Regions from separate parts of the Mesobacillus sp. QJM3NY_10 genome, predicted to be linked through region 2. Evidence: riboswitches for the same ligand, from Rfam matches in the RefSeq annotation. Region 2 holds a riboswitch; each other region holds the start of a gene.
What was found. Region 2 has a riboswitch for cyclic di-GMP ahead of AC0VX7_RS20045 (hypothetical protein). Riboswitches for the same ligand answer to the same signal wherever they lie in the genome.

Region 1: another riboswitch for cyclic di-GMP. It lies ahead of AC0VX7_RS04865 (DUF5667 domain-containing protein); the one in region 2 lies ahead of AC0VX7_RS20045 (hypothetical protein).
Region 3: another riboswitch for cyclic di-GMP. It lies ahead of AC0VX7_RS04595 (anti-repressor SinI family protein); the one in region 2 lies ahead of AC0VX7_RS20045 (hypothetical protein).

The regions. Positions count from the first base shown of each region.
Region 1 is NZ_CM149675.1:969,558-976,011, forward strand. Features, by position in the region: gene AC0VX7_RS04855 (protein phosphatase 2C domain-containing protein) at 111-914, opposite strand; gene AC0VX7_RS04860 (pirin family protein) at 1,090-1,935, shown strand; cyclic di-GMP riboswitch class I at 2,033-2,116, shown strand; gene AC0VX7_RS04865 (DUF5667 domain-containing protein) at 2,207-3,421, shown strand; gene AC0VX7_RS04870 (hypothetical protein) at 3,682-3,813, shown strand; gene AC0VX7_RS04875 (FbpB family small basic protein) at 3,890-4,015, shown strand; gene AC0VX7_RS04880 (sporulation protein) at 4,036-4,428, shown strand; gene AC0VX7_RS04885 (protein kinase family protein) at 4,498-5,112, shown strand; gene AC0VX7_RS04890 (STAS domain-containing protein) at 5,343-6,191, shown strand; gene AC0VX7_RS04895 (AAA family ATPase) at 6,297-6,454, shown strand, end outside.
Region 2 is NZ_CM149675.1:3,964,563-3,971,016, forward strand. Features, by position in the region: gene AC0VX7_RS20025 (hypothetical protein) at 436-654, opposite strand; gene AC0VX7_RS20030 (DinB family protein) at 746-1,198, opposite strand; gene AC0VX7_RS20035 (DoxX family protein) at 1,456-1,971, shown strand; gene AC0VX7_RS20040 (phosphoribosyl-ATP pyrophosphohydrolase) at 2,014-2,349, opposite strand; gene AC0VX7_RS20045 (hypothetical protein) at 2,620-2,844, opposite strand; cyclic di-GMP riboswitch class I at 3,110-3,194, opposite strand; gene AC0VX7_RS20050 (outer membrane protein assembly factor BamB family protein) at 3,406-4,743, opposite strand; gene AC0VX7_RS20055 (hypothetical protein) at 4,996-5,340, shown strand; gene nadE (ammonia-dependent NAD(+) synthetase) at 5,387-6,208, opposite strand.
Region 3 is NZ_CM149675.1:907,645-914,098, forward strand. Features, by position in the region: gene AC0VX7_RS04580 (pseudouridine-5'-phosphate glycosidase) at 1-591, shown strand, start outside; gene AC0VX7_RS04585 (helix-turn-helix domain-containing protein) at 697-1,035, opposite strand; gene AC0VX7_RS04590 (hypothetical protein) at 1,257-1,451, shown strand; cyclic di-GMP riboswitch class I at 1,693-1,778, shown strand; gene AC0VX7_RS04595 (anti-repressor SinI family protein) at 1,808-1,933, shown strand; gene AC0VX7_RS04600 (helix-turn-helix domain-containing protein) at 2,105-2,425, opposite strand; gene treR (trehalose operon repressor) at 2,723-3,451, shown strand; gene AC0VX7_RS04610 (late competence development ComFB family protein) at 3,564-3,839, opposite strand; gene AC0VX7_RS04615 (type 1 glutamine amidotransferase domain-containing protein) at 4,041-4,556, shown strand; gene map (type I methionyl aminopeptidase) at 4,956-5,705, shown strand; gene AC0VX7_RS04625 (MurR/RpiR family transcriptional regulator) at 5,826-6,454, shown strand, end outside.

The sequences.
Region 1 (6,454 bases), 1.8 Mb from region 2:
ATATACTTTTTTAGAATAATAGTTGGAGGACCGCTATAAATTTCGGGTCGCTAGAAAACTTAAGAAACAAAACACGCCCAAACAGATTCATCTGGGCGTCATTTCAGTTCTTATTCACTTGGTACTGTCGCTTCTTTGTCGCTGACCACCATCCAGGATAGGATGGTTGTGCTATCACGTACATTGTGATCTTGAATTCTTTTAAGCAGTTTTCTTACTCCATCTTGGTTGGACGAAAGAGAGAACTCATTAAAAATAGCTTTTGGGTCTATGTATGGCTCCCCTGGGCACTCAACCAGGCCATCCGTTGTCATGACGAGATGATTGACGCCTTTTCGTAATTCCTTTGTTCCGCTGCTGAAGCAAGGGACGGCTTGACTAAATGTATTTACCTGACCAATCCATTCATAAAAATGGCGCTGGTTCACTTGATATTGTCCAAGCGAGGCAAGTTCGGGATGGTGCAAGTAGAACAGGCAGTCGCCGACAGAAAACCACCAGCAGTACTTGCTTTTCCTGGCGACGATCAAGCAGGCAGTTTCTCCTTTAACTCTCTGGCAATCCTCTAAAAACTCCTTACCTTGAAAAAGGTTAAGGATAAAACGTTCCAAACTTCGAAAAGCTTCATTTATAGATAGGGAGAGGAAATCTCGTATTTTACTCTTTTGTTGCCTGAAGGCTTCAACAATCAGTTCAGCACTTTCGGCACTAGTGTGGGCATCTAAAAGAATCACAAACTCCCAATCCTGTTCAGAATCTGACATGACGAGGCAGCCATCCTCATTTTTGTATTGGCCTGCACTTGAATTCCCTCCGTACCGGCCAATGACAATACTACCGAGTTGAACTATACTTGGCTGGTCCACAAAACTTTCCTCGTTTCCTACCCAATTGAAATCTTGATTTATGTTCATATAATTTCGCCTGCCCCCTGGGATATCGGTCATTCTGCTGGATTGGAATTGAAGTAAATCAGTCATGCACATCTATATCTCTCAGTTTAAAGTATCTTTATTTTAAAATATATCATAGGATTGTTATAATTTGGTGATAAGAACTTAGGCTACTTTAGATAAAGGGGTTATGCAAATGTTTAATAGAGAGATCAAGAACCATTGGACCGTTCAATATGAAGAGAGAGGGATGCCGCACGTCCAGGCAGGACTTGTACTTAATCCGCAAAACTGGAGGGAGTTGGATCCTTTCATTTTAATGGCGGAGGACTGGTTTAAGCGCGGGACGTTTTCCGATCACCCGCATCGCGGTTTCCAGACAATCACATATATCATTGACGGAAGGCTTGAGCACATTGACAACCATGGTGGTCACAGTATCCTTGAATCTGGTGATATCCAGTACATGAACGCCGGTAGCGGTGCGCGGCATGCTGAAGAGGCAGTGGACAATGATATAGCACATACACTGCAGCTCTGGCTGAACCTGCCTAAGCAGTTGAAAGGCACAACCACTTCTTATCAAAACGTATATTCCGAAAATGCACCTGTTGTCCAGTTTGAAGGCGGAACTTTAAAGGTGTATTCAGGAGAAACTGCTGGAGTGAAAGGGCCTCTCGAGCCATTAGTGCCTTTTACCTTATCAGAAATTCAGCTGGCTGAGGGAGCTAACTTCACATATGAATTGCCGGAATCACATAACGCTTTCTTATATATTCTATCTGGTGAAATCGATGCCGGCTCAAGCCAGACAAACCTCAAAAAATCTTCCGCAGCGACTTTGACTTTTAATGACGGAGGCGAAGGAGCAAGCGGACTAATGCTGAAAGCGAACAAGCGATCAAGAGTATTGGTATATTCCGGGAAGCCAATCAACGAGGAAGTGGTGGCCTACGGACCGTTTGTGATGAATTCGATGGAGGAGATTCGCCAGGCTTACCGTGATTATCAGGAAGGGAAGTTCGGCGAGGAAGCCAAGTAGATAGGTATAATTACCTAAATACTTTGAATTATAGTCTTTTCTTAACATTTCTATTTATTTTTGTCTGTCGAAAAAGTAAGATTAAAGTAGAATTAAAATCCGATAATGGCAAACCCAGGGAAATCTGGGGGCGCAAAGCTACAGGGGCTAAAGTCATGAACTATGCCAGCCAGTTGCCGAAGATTCACATAGCTAATGTATGTGCTGCTCTTCGGACAGCACTTTTTTTGTCGATTTTAATTCCAATATAGTAATAAGCGGAGGTATTGGAATGAAGAAGCTTTTAGCATCAACAATTTTGTCCGGAGTGTTAGCTTTTGGTACGGGAGTCTCTGCAGATGAGATAATTGAAACGGTAGATCCGGGAACGACTCCTGACGAATTTTTATTTACGTTTGATCAATTATTTGAGGAATTGAAGCTACTAGTAACCTTCGATGATGAAAAAGAAGCCCAGCTTCTCCTGGAATTCGCGAACGAGAGATTGGCTGAAGCGACAGCGATGTCAGAAGAGGAAAAAACAGAATTCGTACAACAAGCTTTTGAAGAATATTTAGAGGCTCTTGAGGCAGCAGAAGAGAAGGTTACTGAAGTAATTGTTGAAGATGTCACTGATTCTGAAGGTGAAGATGAACTGACGGAAGAGCTGGAAAACGTTTCTGAAGTTGAAGATGAGTTGACCGAAGACCTGGAAGATGAGCTGATGGAAGAGGTTGAGGAAGCAACAGAACAAGCGAAGATCGTTGCTAACGTAGTAAAGGATTTGGACCAGGAACTGGTTTCCCAGCTGCGTGAACAGGAGTTGGGATATGGCCAAATCGCTCAAATCTTCTGGCTGGCAGAAGCGGCTGGCAAAACAGTAGAAGAAATCACTGCTTTATATACAGAAGAAAAGATTGGATTCGGACAGGCGGCAAAGCAGCTTGGTGTTCATCCATCGCAAATGAAAGGCCTCGCATCAGGCAAAAAACAGGCTTCTGAAACAGAATCGGAAACTGATGAAAACATCGAGGAATCAGAAGAAGAGAGCAGCACAGAAGAAGCCGAACAGCAAGTCGATGAAACTGAAGCTATCGATGTAGCTGAAAGTGAAGAGACAGCCTCTGAACAATCCACCGTCCAGCAGGCAAGTGCTGCTTCAGCACAAAGTGTGACGAAGGGTGAAGAGCAAAAGTCAAAAGCTGCGAAAAAAGCAGAAGAACAACAACGTTTAGCCGCGGAAAAATCAGAACAACAACGACTTGAGGCTGCAAAAAAAGCTGAAGAAAAACAAAAAGAAGCAGCTAAAAAAGCTGAAGAGCAACAAAAGGAAACATCCAGAAAAGCTGAAGAAAAAAAGCGTGAAGAATCCAAAAAAGAAGAAGAAGGAAAACAGGTAGAAGGCAAGAAAAATAAAGAAAAACAACAAGACGAAGGCAATGAAGAGCAAGAAGATGACAGTGATGAGAATTCTAACAAGGGTAATGGAAAAAACAACGGTAAGTAAAACTAATCTATGTTAAATTAGAGAATTCACCTGCCAGTTCAATTTCCAATGAATTGACGGAATGCACACTGTCATGTATCATAATCGTATACATTTGAATAGTTTCTCCTAAAGGGGAGTAGCTTTCACAACAGAGTCGTCATTACGGAGATCACTCCCGGCTTTGTTGGCAACGATCGTTGTTAGCAAGACCTTTGCCATATTTGGTGAAGGTCTTTATTTGTTTTTAAGACCTTCACCTGAGCGGGTGGAGGTCTTTTTTGGATAAACTGAAGAAGAATGTACACAGGAAGATGGGGTATGTCCCCGTACAAGAGCAAAATGAGCTTACGACCAAAATCTCACAGAATCACATTCCCGAAGAAGCAGGCGGATTTATATGGAACAAATAAATGCTGGCTAAAAATACTTTTCCAGAGACATTTTCTTACCTAGAAACATAAATTTAAATATTGGAGTGTGGATGTTGTGAAGAAATTACAGCTTAGTTTTGATGAACTTGTAAAAAAGAACAAAGAAGAATTATTAGCAGACCAAAAGCGGATCGAGATCATCGAGAAGCGGCTTGATGACAAATACACCAATCCAAAATAGTTAATAGACGGAGGAACACGATGTTATTACGGAAGTATATGTCTTTGCTGGGAGTAGGGTCCGCCCAGATTGACCTGATTCTGGAAAAGGATGTTTTAAAGCCTGGGGATTCGGTGAATGGAAAGTTTATGATCAAGGGTGGTACGGTTGATCAGGACCTGCAGCTCATTGAGTGTGCCCTTGTCATGGTAAATTTGAAGACTGAAGCAGAAAACGTACTGGATACTGTATCAATCGATGTAAAGTTGAGGATTCAGCCAGATGGAGATGATATGGTGCCGTTCAGTTTCCTGCTGCCAGCGGATGTACCTCCTTCAAGCAAGGATATCTCTTATCATTTTAAAACAAAGCTGGTCTTCAAACAGGGAGTTGAAAGCTGGGACGAAGACATGATCAAGGTGGTGAAGGGCTGAACTGTGGAATCTGTGCGTATGGAAAAACCAGACCCCGCCTTTCGGGACCACGGTGAGAGGAGCGGAAGAATGAATCAATATAAACATCTGGCAGATAGTGTAGTTTATTCAACTCGAGGATTAAAAGCAGCTTTGATTCATAAAGATCCATCACTAAAGCTGGTTGGAGAGGGAAGAAGTGCTTTCGCGTTCCGAATTGACGGTACAAATCTTGTTTTAAAGGTTTTCTTTCCGCAATTTGAAAAGGTGGCAGCAGAAGAGGCGGGGATTTATAAGGAGCTTGCTGGAAATCCATTCTTCCCTTCTCTTCATGAGTCGGGAAGCAATTATCTGGTCATGGATTATGTTCGGGGCATGACGCTTTATCAATGTTTGGTAAATGGCATGCCGATTGCCGCTGGCCATATTGAGGATGTCGATGAAGCCCTTAAGCTTGCAAGAGAAAAAGGCTTGAACCCGTCTGATATACATCTGCGGAATATCATCATCACTCCTAATGATGAAGTCAAGCTTATAGATGTAGCTCGATTCCGGCAGACGAAAACATGTTCTCAGTGGGAGGACCTAAAAAGCGCTTTTTATAAATATTACAGGCATGAACGCTTCCCGAAAAAAATGCCAGAACCTGCGATGAATGTAATTGCATACTTTTATAAAAGAGGACTGCTGCCATCAATCAACTAAACCTGAATGGCTGCAGTCCTTGTTTGTACATAATATTACAATTGAAAGCTAGATGAGGCGAAAAGAAACTGATTTACTCGTCTCGGAAATCAGATTCGGTGAACGTCCATAAGTGCAAAAACTTGTCCTGCATTCTGAATCTGCGTTATGATGGTTTATAAGAATGTATTTTGGAATATAATCCGTAGAAATATATATAAAATTGTCATTGAACACATGGAGGAATCTACATGACCACAGAACTGCAAGCTTTAGGAGAAGCAATTGTCAGCAGGAAGCACGAAATCGCCAAAGCTGTCCACGAAGACAGGTATGCTGATTCCGTTTTAACAGAAGCCCAGAAGTATGACCTTGGTAAAATTGAACAGCAAATCCTCGAGATCCGGGCGGACTTCATTGAATTATTCGGTCAAGCATTGATTGAGAATGAAGATCAAGAAAAGGTATTTGCTAAAATAACAAACTGGGGTAAAGAAACTGGTGAGTATATCTATAAGCTGGGCGCATCTCTTGATGAAGCACTTAAAGATACAAGCTATTACCGTGAGCATATTTGGAAGGCAATCAAAGAAGAAGCAAAGGATATGCCTGCTTCTGCCATCTTTGGTGTTTTGGATATCATAGATCCATTGATGGACCATGCTATCTACAGCTTCAGCCTTACGTTTGTCGACGCGCACCAAAAGAGCCTTGAAAACGCAAAAACTGCATTGCTGGAACTGTCAGTACCAGTCGTTCCGTTAATGCCTGGAGTCGGAGTATTGCCTCTTGTTGGGAACGTCGATACTGAAAGGGCTCAGCTGTTGATGGAAGAAACACTGGACCAGGCTGTAAAACTCAAGCTTACTCACCTTATCTTTGATGTGTCCGGAGTCATGATCGTAGATACAATGGTTGCGGACCAGCTGTTCAAGGTAATCAGCGCCCTATCACTAGTTGGCGTAAAGACCATCATGACCGGCATCCGTCCAGAGGTTGCCCATACAATGGTGACCCTTGGACTCAACCTCGAAGGTATAATGGTAAAATCAAATCTTCATCAGGCATTCAAAGAGATCCAGACTCTGCAAAATGCATAAATTCGAAAAGCTGCCCAGGCAGCTTTTTTATTTTGCGAAAAAAAGAGGAAATACCAAAAAGGAAGAGAATTTGAAGTTTAAATATAGAAAAAGTGATGATGTTTTATGACAAAAATTAAACCTAACAAAATCCATATCATTGGTTCTGTCGGAAGCGGGAAGACGACCCTGGCCAGAAGTCTGTCAGCCAGACTCAACTTGCCGCACCATGAACTTGACAATGTTGTCTGGAAAAGAACCGATACGGGGGATATTAGGCGGAG
Region 2 (6,454 bases):
GCGTTTTCTTGACAGCTTTGCGCTCTCCAGCCTGAAACCTGCCATAATAAATGCGTTTTCTTGACAGCTTTATGCTCTACAACCTGAAACCTGTCATAATAAATGTGTTTTCTTGACAGCTTTGCGCTCTCCAGTCTGAAACCTGTCATAATAAACGCTCTTTCTTGACAGCTTTTCGCTCTACAACCTGAAACTTGTCATAATAAATGCGTTTTCTTGACAGCTTTGCGCTCTCCAGCCTGAAACCTGTCATAATAAATGCGTTTTCTTGACAGCTTTACGTTTCTACACCTTGAAACCAGTCAATCATTTGCGGAATTTCCAAGTTAGAGTGAAAAAACTAGTTCATTGGCTGTTGCTTTCCAAACCCACCTATATCAGCAACTTTTCCCTTATATCATTTGATGCTCCAACTTCGATTAACGAAGTGAGTCTTTATTTTCCATTACTTTTTTTACCTAATTTATTAAGCCAAGTCTCATAAAACTGATATACAAACCCAGCAGCGACAAAACCGATCACCAGCATGATGACTGAAAGTGTCTTTTTGACCCACGTGATGTCAATGAAAAGGAACAGAGCTCCAGCTACCGCAAAAGAAATAAATATGATGAGCCACCTTCTAAGAATCATTGAATCCTTATCCTTGCTCATTTCTCACACCTGCCTTCCCTTATTTACTAATACGTAAAAAGTGATAACAGGTTTCAAAAAACAGGGCCCAAAATCGGACCCTGCCATTATATTACTTTACTAATTTTCTCATCGCGTGGATTTGGCCAAGATGATAAGCCTCATGAAATAAAGCCATGTTCGCAAGCTCTCCAAAAGTCTCCAGTCCCAGGAAAGGCTTCTTAAGCTTCTCATCCAGCATCGAAGCTGGAACTTCCTTGATCCTCCCCAATTGGGCTTTCATTTGGTCTCGCAAAACATCGACAGTAGGAACATCACCAGTCCACTCAGAAGGCCGGGTACCATTTCCGAATAATTCTATGTAGTTAGCAGGAAGATGATTTGATTTTTTCGGGAATCCCATCATGAACTGTTCTGTAACTGTCAGCACATGTCCGATGTGCCAATGGATGTTATTATTGAATCCTTCTGGCTGCACACTTGCCTGTTCCTCAGTGATGACCTCAATGTTTTTTAAAAAAGAACCTCTTGTTAATTCAAACTGCTTAAATAAGAGCTCGCTCATATTTCCCTTCCCCTTTCCAGCTTGTACTTCGTCATATATTTATTCTATATATTTCCAATATATGCAGCAAGGAAAAAGGATTAATCTCATAAATACCCCTTTAGGTATTATATTCCATTAAAGGGAATCCTTTGACAAAATTTGTTCATAACATTATGGCTGATATGTGTCTTCACACTTTTTTCACAGATTTCCATAAATTGCTTTGATATCTTATAAGTGTACTAATTATTAATTTTTGAAGGGAAGCGATTTAGATGTTCGCTAAATGGTTAAGAGAAAACAATATTGCTGCTGGCCTGTTGACTGTGATTCGTGTTTGGCTAGGTTACAACTGGATGACTGCTGGATGGGGAAAATTAACTGGTGAAGGATTCGACGCAACTGGATATTTGAAAAATGCAGTTGCCAATCCAGTAAAAGGTCCAGACGGAAACGCAGTATATGGTTGGTATGTAAATTTCCTTGAAAGCTTTGCGATCCCGAATGTCGAACTTTTCAACTTCATTGTTCCATTAGGAGAATTCCTAATTGGTCTTGGTTTGATCCTTGGAACATTGACAACTGCTGCCATGTTCTTCGGCCTGGTAATGAACTTCAGCTTCTTCCTTGCCGGAACAGTATCTCACAACCCAACTGACATCTTCTTCGGCTTCATCATCCTGTTTGCAGGCTACAACGCTGGTAAATATGGCTTAGATCGCTGGGTGGTTCCTTTCATGCGCAAGACTGTTTTCAAACAAACACCAGAAGCTGCTCATAAATCTGCTTAACAATATAGATAATGCCCTCTGCCATTAGGCAGAGGGCATTTTTTACATAGATTTTTCCTCAATTGTTTTGAGCATGATCTTTTTCCTGAAGCCGCCGCTTCGATTCTTCTTAAGCTGGCGCATGAACTCCACTTCAGATTCCGTGATGCCGCGATGATCGGCAATCGCATATACCACTTCAAGCAAGTCGACGATCTCACTCAGCAGCCTGTCCGTTCCAGCATTACGGAACTTCTCGACCTCCTCATTGAACTTCTCCATAAGTTTTTCACTATATTGACTTCCATCCAAAATTTCAAATTCTACATTCTTGCCTTCTTCCTTCATCAAATCCGGAAAATAGTCTCTAACAAGCTTGTTATATTCCTTTTTCTCCATGTCGATTCCCCTTTAGCTGTCCTATTGATAAACATAACCTTTAATCGAGATGTTCAAACACTTTTTTAAAATAAGGCTCTGTTAAACTAGGTTGTTGATTTTCGTTCCAGGCGCTTCGCTTTGCACAGGCAGTCCGAGAGAGACTAGGCGTCTTCAACTACAATCAACTGGGATTTAAAACAACATTGGGCTTTAACAAGCCTTAAAATAAAAAAATTAATAGAATAATAGAAAAAGCCTGTGGATCGGTCCACAGGCTTCAATCTTGTTTCAAACTACATAATCTTCAGTTAATTTACTGCAGGCATTTGATAGATTCTGCAGGCATTCCATTCTTAGCTTCTCGTCGCAGATAAAATCATTCAGCAGCTCTTCTTCAAGCTTCATTTGAATTTGATTGATTTCTTCTTTCAGCCGCTCTCTTTTTTCAACCTCTGATAAATGAAACTCAATTTCCCGTTCGAAGTACTCTACCGTTCCAAATAATACAGTCAACGATTCCTCCACCTTCCGTTAAATTTTTAATCCTATGTGATAAAACCAAACCTGCCAAAAGGATTATTTTATTTCGTCCTGTCAAGTTACTTAAGTATTATTTATCCTCTCTCGCAATCGGCAAACGTGAAATTTAGTTCTTTTTGCAATATTGAGTAGAAAGGGGACATTCCAAATAAAAAAATCCCCAAAAAGATGGCGGATTTTTTTCTACAAGCGGTAAAATAAACCCTTTTACCTATCTTCTTATTTACATCCGATCTTTTTTGGCAACCCGACGATCCTAGCTAAAACGCCTTAGACTCGTGGCTTTGCGTCCTTACCTTTCGATAAGTTTGCCTTTTTCAGTTCTAATTAAAATATAAATCTTAAGGACCATTTTTTCAACAAAATTCGCCAATTAATTACAAATATAAGTCTTAATACCTATACTGTTCTATTTCAGTGGAGTGAGCACGATGATGACTGACCCTAATTGCTGTTGTTGAAACCAATAGTACTATTGATTCCTATGGATCTCCCCACCAAAAAGGACCGTCAACAAAGGACGGTCCTCATCTCTTACGGCATTAACTCAGACAACGGTCTTGCATATACATTTTGATCCTGGCTGCCGATGAACAAGGTTTCATTGATGATCACCGGTCCGCCAGGTGATAAAGGACCTCCAAACTTGATTGAATTCAAGAATGTTCCTGTATCAGCCTTCACGACATGAAGTTTCCCTTTGACATCACCTGCATAAACTACACCATTTTTCACGGCCGGTGCTCCCTTGATTCCAGCATCCGTTTGATACTCCCATATTTTTTTTCCAGTAGGAATATGATAAGCCATTAGTGACTTGGTGTACGGACTTCCTACGAAAGCTAATTCTCCTTCAATGGTGACGGCTCCTGATGTATTTGTATGCGGAATTGGCACCTTCTGGTCAGGTCCTGTACCCATCAAGTCCATCCACAATAGATCACCGGTTTTGTTGTTAAAAGCGTAAATAAAATGATAGTTTTCAGCTTCACCATATATCATCTTTTCCTTTTGAGAAGCCTCGAAGGCCTTGTTCGGCATATTTTCACGATATTTTTCCCATAACTGCTTTTTATTCAGCTTTAAGTTCATTTTCGCGCCAGTCACTATCACAACGTCCCCTGCTACTGCCGGTGGAACATCTGTGACAGAGCCCAGTTTGCCTTGCTTCCAAATAATTTTTTTCTTTTTCAAATCGACAGCAACAAGCTTATCCAATGCTCCTACATATAATATATTCTCTTTAATATGTGGTGAGGACATGCTTGCCCAGCCTGGCAGCTTCAAATCCCACTGCAGCTTTCCTGTCTTCGCTTCCAAAGCGTAAAGATGACTATCTCCTGTCGCAATGTAAACCATTCCGTTATGATATGCAGGTGCTGGCATCACCTCACCCTGAGTTTTAAACTCCCATACTTTTTTGCCTGAGTGTGCATTTATAGCAGCAACCCCGCTTTCTCCTGTACCTCTTACCTTTTGTTTAAAAGGATCCTCGAACTTTCGATTGCCATATCCAACATATAATAGTCCGTCATGATAAATGGAATCGGTATGTATCCAATTTGGTACCGAAGTCTTCCAATTAACCTCTCCTGAAAAAAGATTGAAAGAATATAGGTCGCCGCTATTATGATTTCCGACATACAGGTTGTTGCCAACGACGACTGGATTCGCCCTTACTTCGTCACCGGTTGTATAGGTTTGCTCAATTACCCTTGAATCATCACTAGAATAAACCGCATTGTTGCTTATTTCCAGCCGGTACTGCTCCCAGTTTTCAGGACCATACGGGGCCGTTTTTTCCTGTGCCTGGACAAAAGAACCTGAACCAAGTATCATCATCATTCCCAGAATCACCTTGAACTTCTTCATCTCTCTCCTCCTTAGATTGTGAACTTTTCCCAGAGCAAGTGAAGCTTATCAAAAATACCTCAGGGGCCATCATCTGGTTTTTATAATTCCCACTAGCTTCCTCCTAAAACCGCTTACAATAGTCTTCTAATAATTACCAAATCAAAGCAGGATTGTTTTAACAATGTAATATAGCAGCAATCTCCATGTAAAATTCACTTGCTAGAATAGAGGGAAGAAGCTTTATTACAGGCGAATGGCAGGAGGATCCGTATGGAACAGCATGTTAAGATGTCGCTAGATGAATGGAAAGCAGAGATTGAAGAGATTCTTAAAGAGATTGATACGGAATATGAAGAAGTGAAGAATGAGCTAAAGGTGTATACATATAAATTCAACATTACAAAGCAGGTTGTACAGTCAACCGTCAACCCTGATTTGAACAGGAAGATCCGCGAGTTGTACCATCAGCCATTTGAGGAAAAGTTCAATGATTTGAAGGAATATATCAAGGAGCTGGAAGAGAAGAAAAGAGTCTTCCAAATGTTCACCGATAAAATTGAAAAAGTCACTGAAAAAGAAGAAACACCACAATTTGCAGTTGCTCAATCGGAGTAAAATGAAAGCCTGGCTGATAAAAAATATCAGCCAGGCTTCTTTTATCTTATTTCTTCCACCAGGAATCAAACATGGATGCAGGCATATGACGTTTATGCTGTGAAGTAAGATATCTTTTTTGAATTTTTGCTGCATCTGCTTCGTCGATCTGCTTTCCTTCTAGATAATCATCGATTGCTTCATAACTCACACCAAGCTCGGTTTCATCTGCCTGGAGCGGCTTGTTGTCGAGAAGGTCGGCCGTCGGCTCTTTGAGATACAATCTTGGTTCTGCATTCAATGCTTTAAGCAGCTCCCTTCCCTGTCTCTTGTTCAGGCCAGATAGTGGCAGCAAGTCAGCTCCGCCATCACCATATTTTGTAAAGAAACCTGTAACGGCCTCTGCTGCATGGTCGGTACCAATCACAAGCAATCCTTCTTGACCGGCAATTGCATATTGCGTGATCATCCTCATGCGTGCCTTCGCATTTCCTTTGTTAAAATCGGTCATTTTACCGCCGATTGCATCTTCAAACTGCGTGTTGAAAGTGTCTACCGCCGGCTGGATGTTAAAAGTGATCGTTTTATCAGCCTGGATGAACTTCAACGCTTTCTGTGCATCATCTTCATCTTTTTGCACTGAATATGGGAGTCTTACCGCCACGAATTTGGCCTCTGTACCTTCTGAGCGCAGTTCCTCCACTGCGAGCTGGGCCAATCTTCCGGCAAGGGTGGAATCCTGGCCGCCACTAATTCCAAGAACAAACCCTTTTGCTTTTGAAACTTGTAAGTACTCCTTCAGAAAGTCAATTCTCTTCCTGATTTCCTCCTGAGGATCAATTTCCGGACGGACATTCAACGCTTCTATGATCTGTTTTTGCAAACTCATTATAAACCTCCTAAATCACTATTAACTATTCATCATGCTCTTTTGCTAATTTAGGTTAGAACACCATTATAAAAAGAGCATATCCCTTAAAAAGTTTAAAGTCCAGACGTTGGTCAGGAAATCTAACATCCTGATTAAATGTGTTCACGCTTTATTTTACCCATTAGCTTGTTGTTCGTAACATTTTGTCCGACAAGATTTTTTTGCTAGACTATAACTTAGACTATAAATGCTTAATCAAATTGG
Region 3 (6,454 bases), 1.7 Mb from region 2:
TGCGCAGAGCTCGCAAAGATTGAAGTGTTTGTGACCGGCGGAATAGGAGGCGTACATCGCGAAGCAGAAACAACAATGGATATTTCCGCCGACCTGCAGGAGCTGGCCAAGACGAATGTCGCGGTTGTATGTGCCGGCGCCAAGTCTATTCTTGACCTTGGACTCACGCTTGAATATCTTGAAACTCAAGGGGTTCCTGTTGTAGGTTTTGGGACTGAATCGCTGCCAGCCTTTTATACGCGTACAAGTCCATACAATGTTAACTTCCGGCTTAATACACCAGAAGCTGTAGCAGAGATGATCAAAACCAAATGGGAACTGGGACTTGATGGAGGAGTCGTCGTGGCTAATCCAATTCCGGAAGAAGACGCCTTAGAGGAAAGTTTTATCGCCAATGTAATTGAAAAAGCCCTGGGTGAAGCCAGAGAAAAACAAATCGGCGGCAAACAGGTAACTCCATTCCTTCTTGGGAAGGTGAAAGAATTAACTGATGGGAAAAGCCTTGTTGCGAATATCGCACTTGTGAAAAATAATGCGAGGGTGGGGGCAAAGATTGCAGCCAGCCTGGCCAAACAGAGAATCAGCCTATGAGGCTGGTTCTTTTTTTGGAGACAAACAGTCAAATCAACGCCTCTTATAGGAAATACTTGTTCTAAAGCGCAGTTTTGCATTGTAATTTATATAAATACTTAACTGCTAATCCTGTTTTCTCATGCTCTTGAACTTCATGAAATCCAGATAATAAGCAAAATCTTCTTTGCTGATCCCGTTTTTTATAGCTTCATCAACGAGTCCAACCCATTCCTCATCAACAGGCATCCTGGCAGCTTTCATGTTTTGCTGTCCCATCAAATACTCAACAGTTGTATCCAAGTTGTCTGCCAGGCGGGACAATACCTGAAGCGATGGATTTCCCTGGATCCCTCTTTCGATATAACTGAGATAGGATTTGGAAACATTTGCTCTTTCAGAGAGTTCACTAATGGAATACTTTTTTTTAAGCCTTAAACTTTTTATTTTCTCTCCAACCGTCATAAGAGAATCTCCTTTTTGTTCATCTATGAATTCATTATAACGAACAATTCAGTTCTTTTAAAAATACAAGAAACTGAGATAAACGGAGGGATTTCTTAAAAAAGAACGATTTTTGTTCTTTTTTAAGAAAATTAGCGATATTTTAGACTTTTTCAGAATTGATACAAATGGACTATACTCGAATGGAATATAGTAACAAATTTCTTTTAAAAGGGGGCTTGATGGCCGTGTACAGAAAAAATTGTGATCGTTGTAACCGTCCTTCGTTTAGCAGCAGTGAGGTTGGAGAGTGGCTCTGTCCGATTTGCGGAAAGGATTTAACGAGATACCCGTTTTTTAATGCCATCAGTCTTGAGAAAGTGGCAATTTTACCGCACTTAAAAAAGCAAATGTATAAGAAAACTGGCCATCCATAGGACCATCTCAAGTTTATGGGGGTTATTTTTAAAAAAGAGTTCAACAATTAGAGCTATAATCTGACAAAAATCTTTAAGTAAATGGTTTAAATTTTCAGATAATAAAACTTTTATGCTATGTTTTTGTAATTGTTTGGAAGAAAAGAGAAAAAATACTTAGATTGTTGCCGACAAATATTTACATGTTAAATATATCGAACAATGTACAATGACATTGGGAGTAAAAAAGTGAGTAAAAAGATACAGAAAAAGGCAAACTTGTTGAAAAACTAGGACGCAAAGTCACGGATCTAAGGTGCGATGTACTATGATGGCCGGACTGCCTGGAATACTAACTGTATTTTGGGGGGAAGAACTTGATTAAAGAACAGGTAGTTTTCGAAGAACTGGATACAGAATGGATGCAACTTATAATGGAAGCATTAGAGTTGGGGATAAACAAAGAAGAAATCAGGGAGTTTTTAACGAAGACCAACAAATAGGCAAGTGGATCTTTACATAGAAAATGGAATTGCCATCGAGCAGCTCTTTTTAGAGGTGCTTTTTATTTTTTAATAAGGCTCTTTTCGTATATGCAGCGAAGGATGAAAAGCCACAATCAATGCGAAAACAGCCGTAATAAAAAATGGACAGCACAGGCTGTCCATTGAGGTTTATTTATTGTGGAGTCTCCATTTATTGAATTCCAGAAACTCACGGAACTGGTCTTTTGTGATACCAGAATCCATTGCTTCTTTTACAAGATTGACCCAATCAGAATCCATGTTTTCTTTGTCAGGTTGTTCATGGATTAGATGGTCTACCGGTACATTCAATACTCCTGCTATCTTTTCTAAAAATTGGATTGAAGGATTTGTTTGAAGGTTTCGCTCCAAAGAGCTCAAATATGATTTTGCCACGCCAGCTTGCTCTGCCAGTTCAGATAAGGACATCCTTTTTTCTTGTCGAAGTTTCTTGACGCGTTCACCGATCACTGTTATCCACACACCTTATCAATTTATAGTTATATCATAACAAATCTGATAAAATAGTTCCATATTGAGAACGACTTATAGAACAATTATAACCAGAATTAAAGTTTTTGGGGTCTATTTTTATCAAAAAACCTGTTGGGAAAAAACTCGATGCTTTTATATCGGCTATTGTAGTTTATAGTTGCACATTATTTTATGAAGTTTGTATGAAAAAAACAAACACAATTGTCTATTGTATTCAAACGAACATAAAAAAGGTAAAATGGTAGCAATCAGACAAGGTACGGGTGATATGTTATGCAGAAAAAGTATTTATTGATCTATGAAGAGATTTCGAAACAGATCCAGGAAGGACATTATCCTCCTAAAACGATTTTGCCATCTGAAAATGAATTTGCGGATATGTACCAAACGTCCAGGGAAACCATCCGTAAAGCGCTGAATCTTCTTGCTCAAAATGGGTTTATCCAAAAAATTCGCGGCAAGGGTTCACTTGTGCTGGATTTAAAAAGACATCAGTTTCCGATTTCCGGATTGATCAGTTTTAAAGAACTGGCGGAGAATATGGGTGGAAAGGCGAAAACGACTGTGGAAGAATTCACTCTCGAATTGGCAGGCCGGGAAATTGCCAGGGAATTGAATGTTGAGGATGATGAAAAGGTTTGGAAGGTTAAAAGAGTACGGCATATTGATGAAGAACGAGTGATCCTCGACAAGGATTTTCTCGTAGAAAAGCATGTGCCAGGACTATCACGTGAGAAATGTGAAAACTCAATATTTGAGTATATAGAAGGAAAACTGGAGAAAAAAATCAGCTTTGCAAAAAAGGAATTCACAGTAGAGGAACCAAGTGCCGAGGACAAAAAACTCCTTGATATGGATGGGTTTAATGCAATCGTCATCGTGAAAAACTATATTTATTTTGATGATGCTACCCTGTTCCAATATACCGAGTCAAGGCACCGCCCCGACAAGTTCCGTTTCGTTGATTTTGCCAGACGGATGGATACCCAACAGTCTTTATAACAAAAAAAGAAGCTGCCATTGATGGATGCCCGGTTACCCGGCTGTCAATTGGCAGCTTTTATTTTTAGATAAGGGATCAGATATTGGTACAATCTGATTACTTATTTCTGATTTAATGCTTTGGGTATTTGCCGACAAGATGAATGGCACTGATGATTCTTTTATTGATCCAGGTTCTGTTTTCCTGGGTATTAAGTTGTTCGTAAACCATCTTCCTGCCATCTTCTGTCGTGACGTAGTGACTTGGAAGAGTGTTCAGGCTGATGGCAATGATATCATTCCGGCACTTCTGGCAATTACAGAAGGTCTGGTAATCAGGGCTCATCATCAACACATTGACAAGAGTGGAAACGACCTCTTCCATTACATTGACATAACTAAATTTCATGGTGCCTTCTCTCCCTATTGATGTCTTAAATTAAATTATAGTTGAATGGCGAAAATATAAAATGTTTTTTTTATTTTTGCTATAAGATAGGTCTTTTGGCATGTTTTTATACAAGATAATGGAACTTATATTAGATGTTTTACAAACGGAAGACAGGGAATTTTAATAGTGGAGATTTTTAAAAAAGGAGATGTTGAATATATGGGTAAAAAAATTGCCTGTTTAATAACCGATTTATTTGAAGATGTGGAATATCTTGAGCCGTCACGTGCTTTTACTGAAGCTGGACATGAAGTGGTTACGATTGAAAAGGAACAAGGCAAGACCGTTACTGGAAAGCAGGAAAAAGCTGAGGTTAAAATTGATGAAAGCATCGACAGAGTCAAGCCGGAAGACTTCGATGCACTCTTCATCCCAGGAGGATTCTCTCCGGACCAGCTGCGTGAGGATGAGCGATTCGTCCAATTTGCCAAGGCATTCATGGACGAGAAGAAACCTGTCTTCGCCATCTGCCATGGACCGCAGTTGCTGCTTACCGCAAAAACGCTTGAAGGCAGAGGAGCCACCGGCTATAAGTCCATCCGCGTCGACATGGAATATGCCGGAGCAAAATACATGGACAAAGAAGTCGTCGTTTGCTGCAATCAGCTCGTGACCAGCAGGGAACCGAAAGATATCCCGGCATTCAATCGCGAGGCACTAAAAGTGTTGCAATAATATTTGCAGAGGAACCCTTTTGCTTAGGCAGGAGGGTTTTTTATTGGTGTTTATTTGGGTCTGGAAATTGGGAAAAAACGCGTGGAATTTCCAGTTCGCCAATAAATTTTGATTATCGCCAATAAGTTGCAGGTTTTCGCCAATAAAATCTGATTTTCGCCAATAAGTTAGAGGAAATCGCCAATAAAATATTTTTTTCGCCAATAAGTTGTGGAACCTCCAACTAAAAGGAATTGAAACTAACCAAAAAACACTGTTTAAGCGGATTGTGTTTGGAAACAACTATAATTTCTTCAAAAATAGCAAGATTGAAGTTGAAATGCGCCATCAACCGGTTCATTTTGCGAATTTATTCATATAAGATAATATAGAATTGAATTGATTCGGGGAGATGACGGAATGATTGTATTAAAATCGGCACGTGAGATTGAAAATATGAAGGCAGCGGGTAAGCTGCTCGCTTCCGTGCATAAAGAGTTGCGCAAACTGATCAAGCCGGGGGTAACCACCTGGGAAATCGACCAGTTTGTCGAGGATTATTTAAAAAAACACGGAGCCACTCCACAGCAGAAAGGCTACCGTAATTATCAATATGCAACATGCGCCAGCATCAATGATGAGGTGTGCCACGGCTTTCCTCGGAAAGAGGCGCTGAACGATGGCGATATCGTCACGATAGATATGGTCGTCAACCTGAATGGCGCGCTGGCTGATTCGGCTTGGAGCTACGCAGTTGGAAATGTGAGCGAACAATCACAAAAGCTGCTTGAAGTGACAAAAGAGGCATTGTATCGCGGCATAGCTGCCTCCGTACCTGGAAACCGGGTTGGCGACATCGGTCATGCGATCCAGTCATATGTAGAGGGAGAAGGTTTTTCGGTTGTACGTGAATTTATTGGCCACGGTATTGGGTCCGTAATTCACGAAAAGCCTGATATTCCGCACTATGGACTGCCAGGCAAAGGGCCAAGGCTGAAGGAAGGTATGGTATTCACCATCGAACCAATGGTGAATATCGGCGAATGGAAAACGAAGATGGATTCTAACGGCTGGACAGCAAGAACAGTGGACGGCAAGCTGTCCGCGCAGTATGAACATACCATTGCGATTACCAAAGATGGTCCGGTCATTTTGACGGAACAGGATTAACAATGAAGCGGGCTAAACATGAGTTTGGCCCTATATTTATAAAAGTAGTGAAAAAAATTTTCACCTTGAACCAATAATAATGAAATTCGCCGTCAAAAGAATGATAAAGGAGGCAATAAAATGGCCAGTGAGCTGAATGGGCAGAATGTCATCGTTAAAATTAAAGCCATCTACTCGTCGCTTTCCTCGAAGGAGAAGACGGTAGCGGATTATATATTGAGCAACCCGAAGGAAATCATCCATTTATCAATCACCGAGTTTTCGGAGAATGCTGCTGTCGCAGAGGCAACCATTTTCCGTTTTTGCAAACGGCTAGGATTCCGGGGCTATCAAGCTTTTAAAATTGCACTTGCAAGTGAAGTAGTGGAACCGATTAAGAATATCCATGAAGAAATAAAGCAAGAAGATCAAGTGGTAACTCTTGCAGAAAAGGTTTTTGCCGGGCATATCGAAGCAATGAAAGGTACACTGAAACTTTTGGATGAAAAGGTTCTTGAGAGAATTATCGATGTGCTTGTAACAGCAACGCGGATTGATTTTTACGGATCAGGCGGTTCGTCGGCAATCGCACTCGATGCCTATCATAAATTTCTGCGGACAGGTATCAACTGCAATGCCCACAGTGACGGACACCAGCAAATCATTTCCGCTGCGCTGCTCGGTCCCGGACAGGCGGCAGTTGGGATTTCACATAGTGGCAGCAATAAAGATGTCATAGAAGCACTCAGGATTGCAAAAGCTAATGGAGC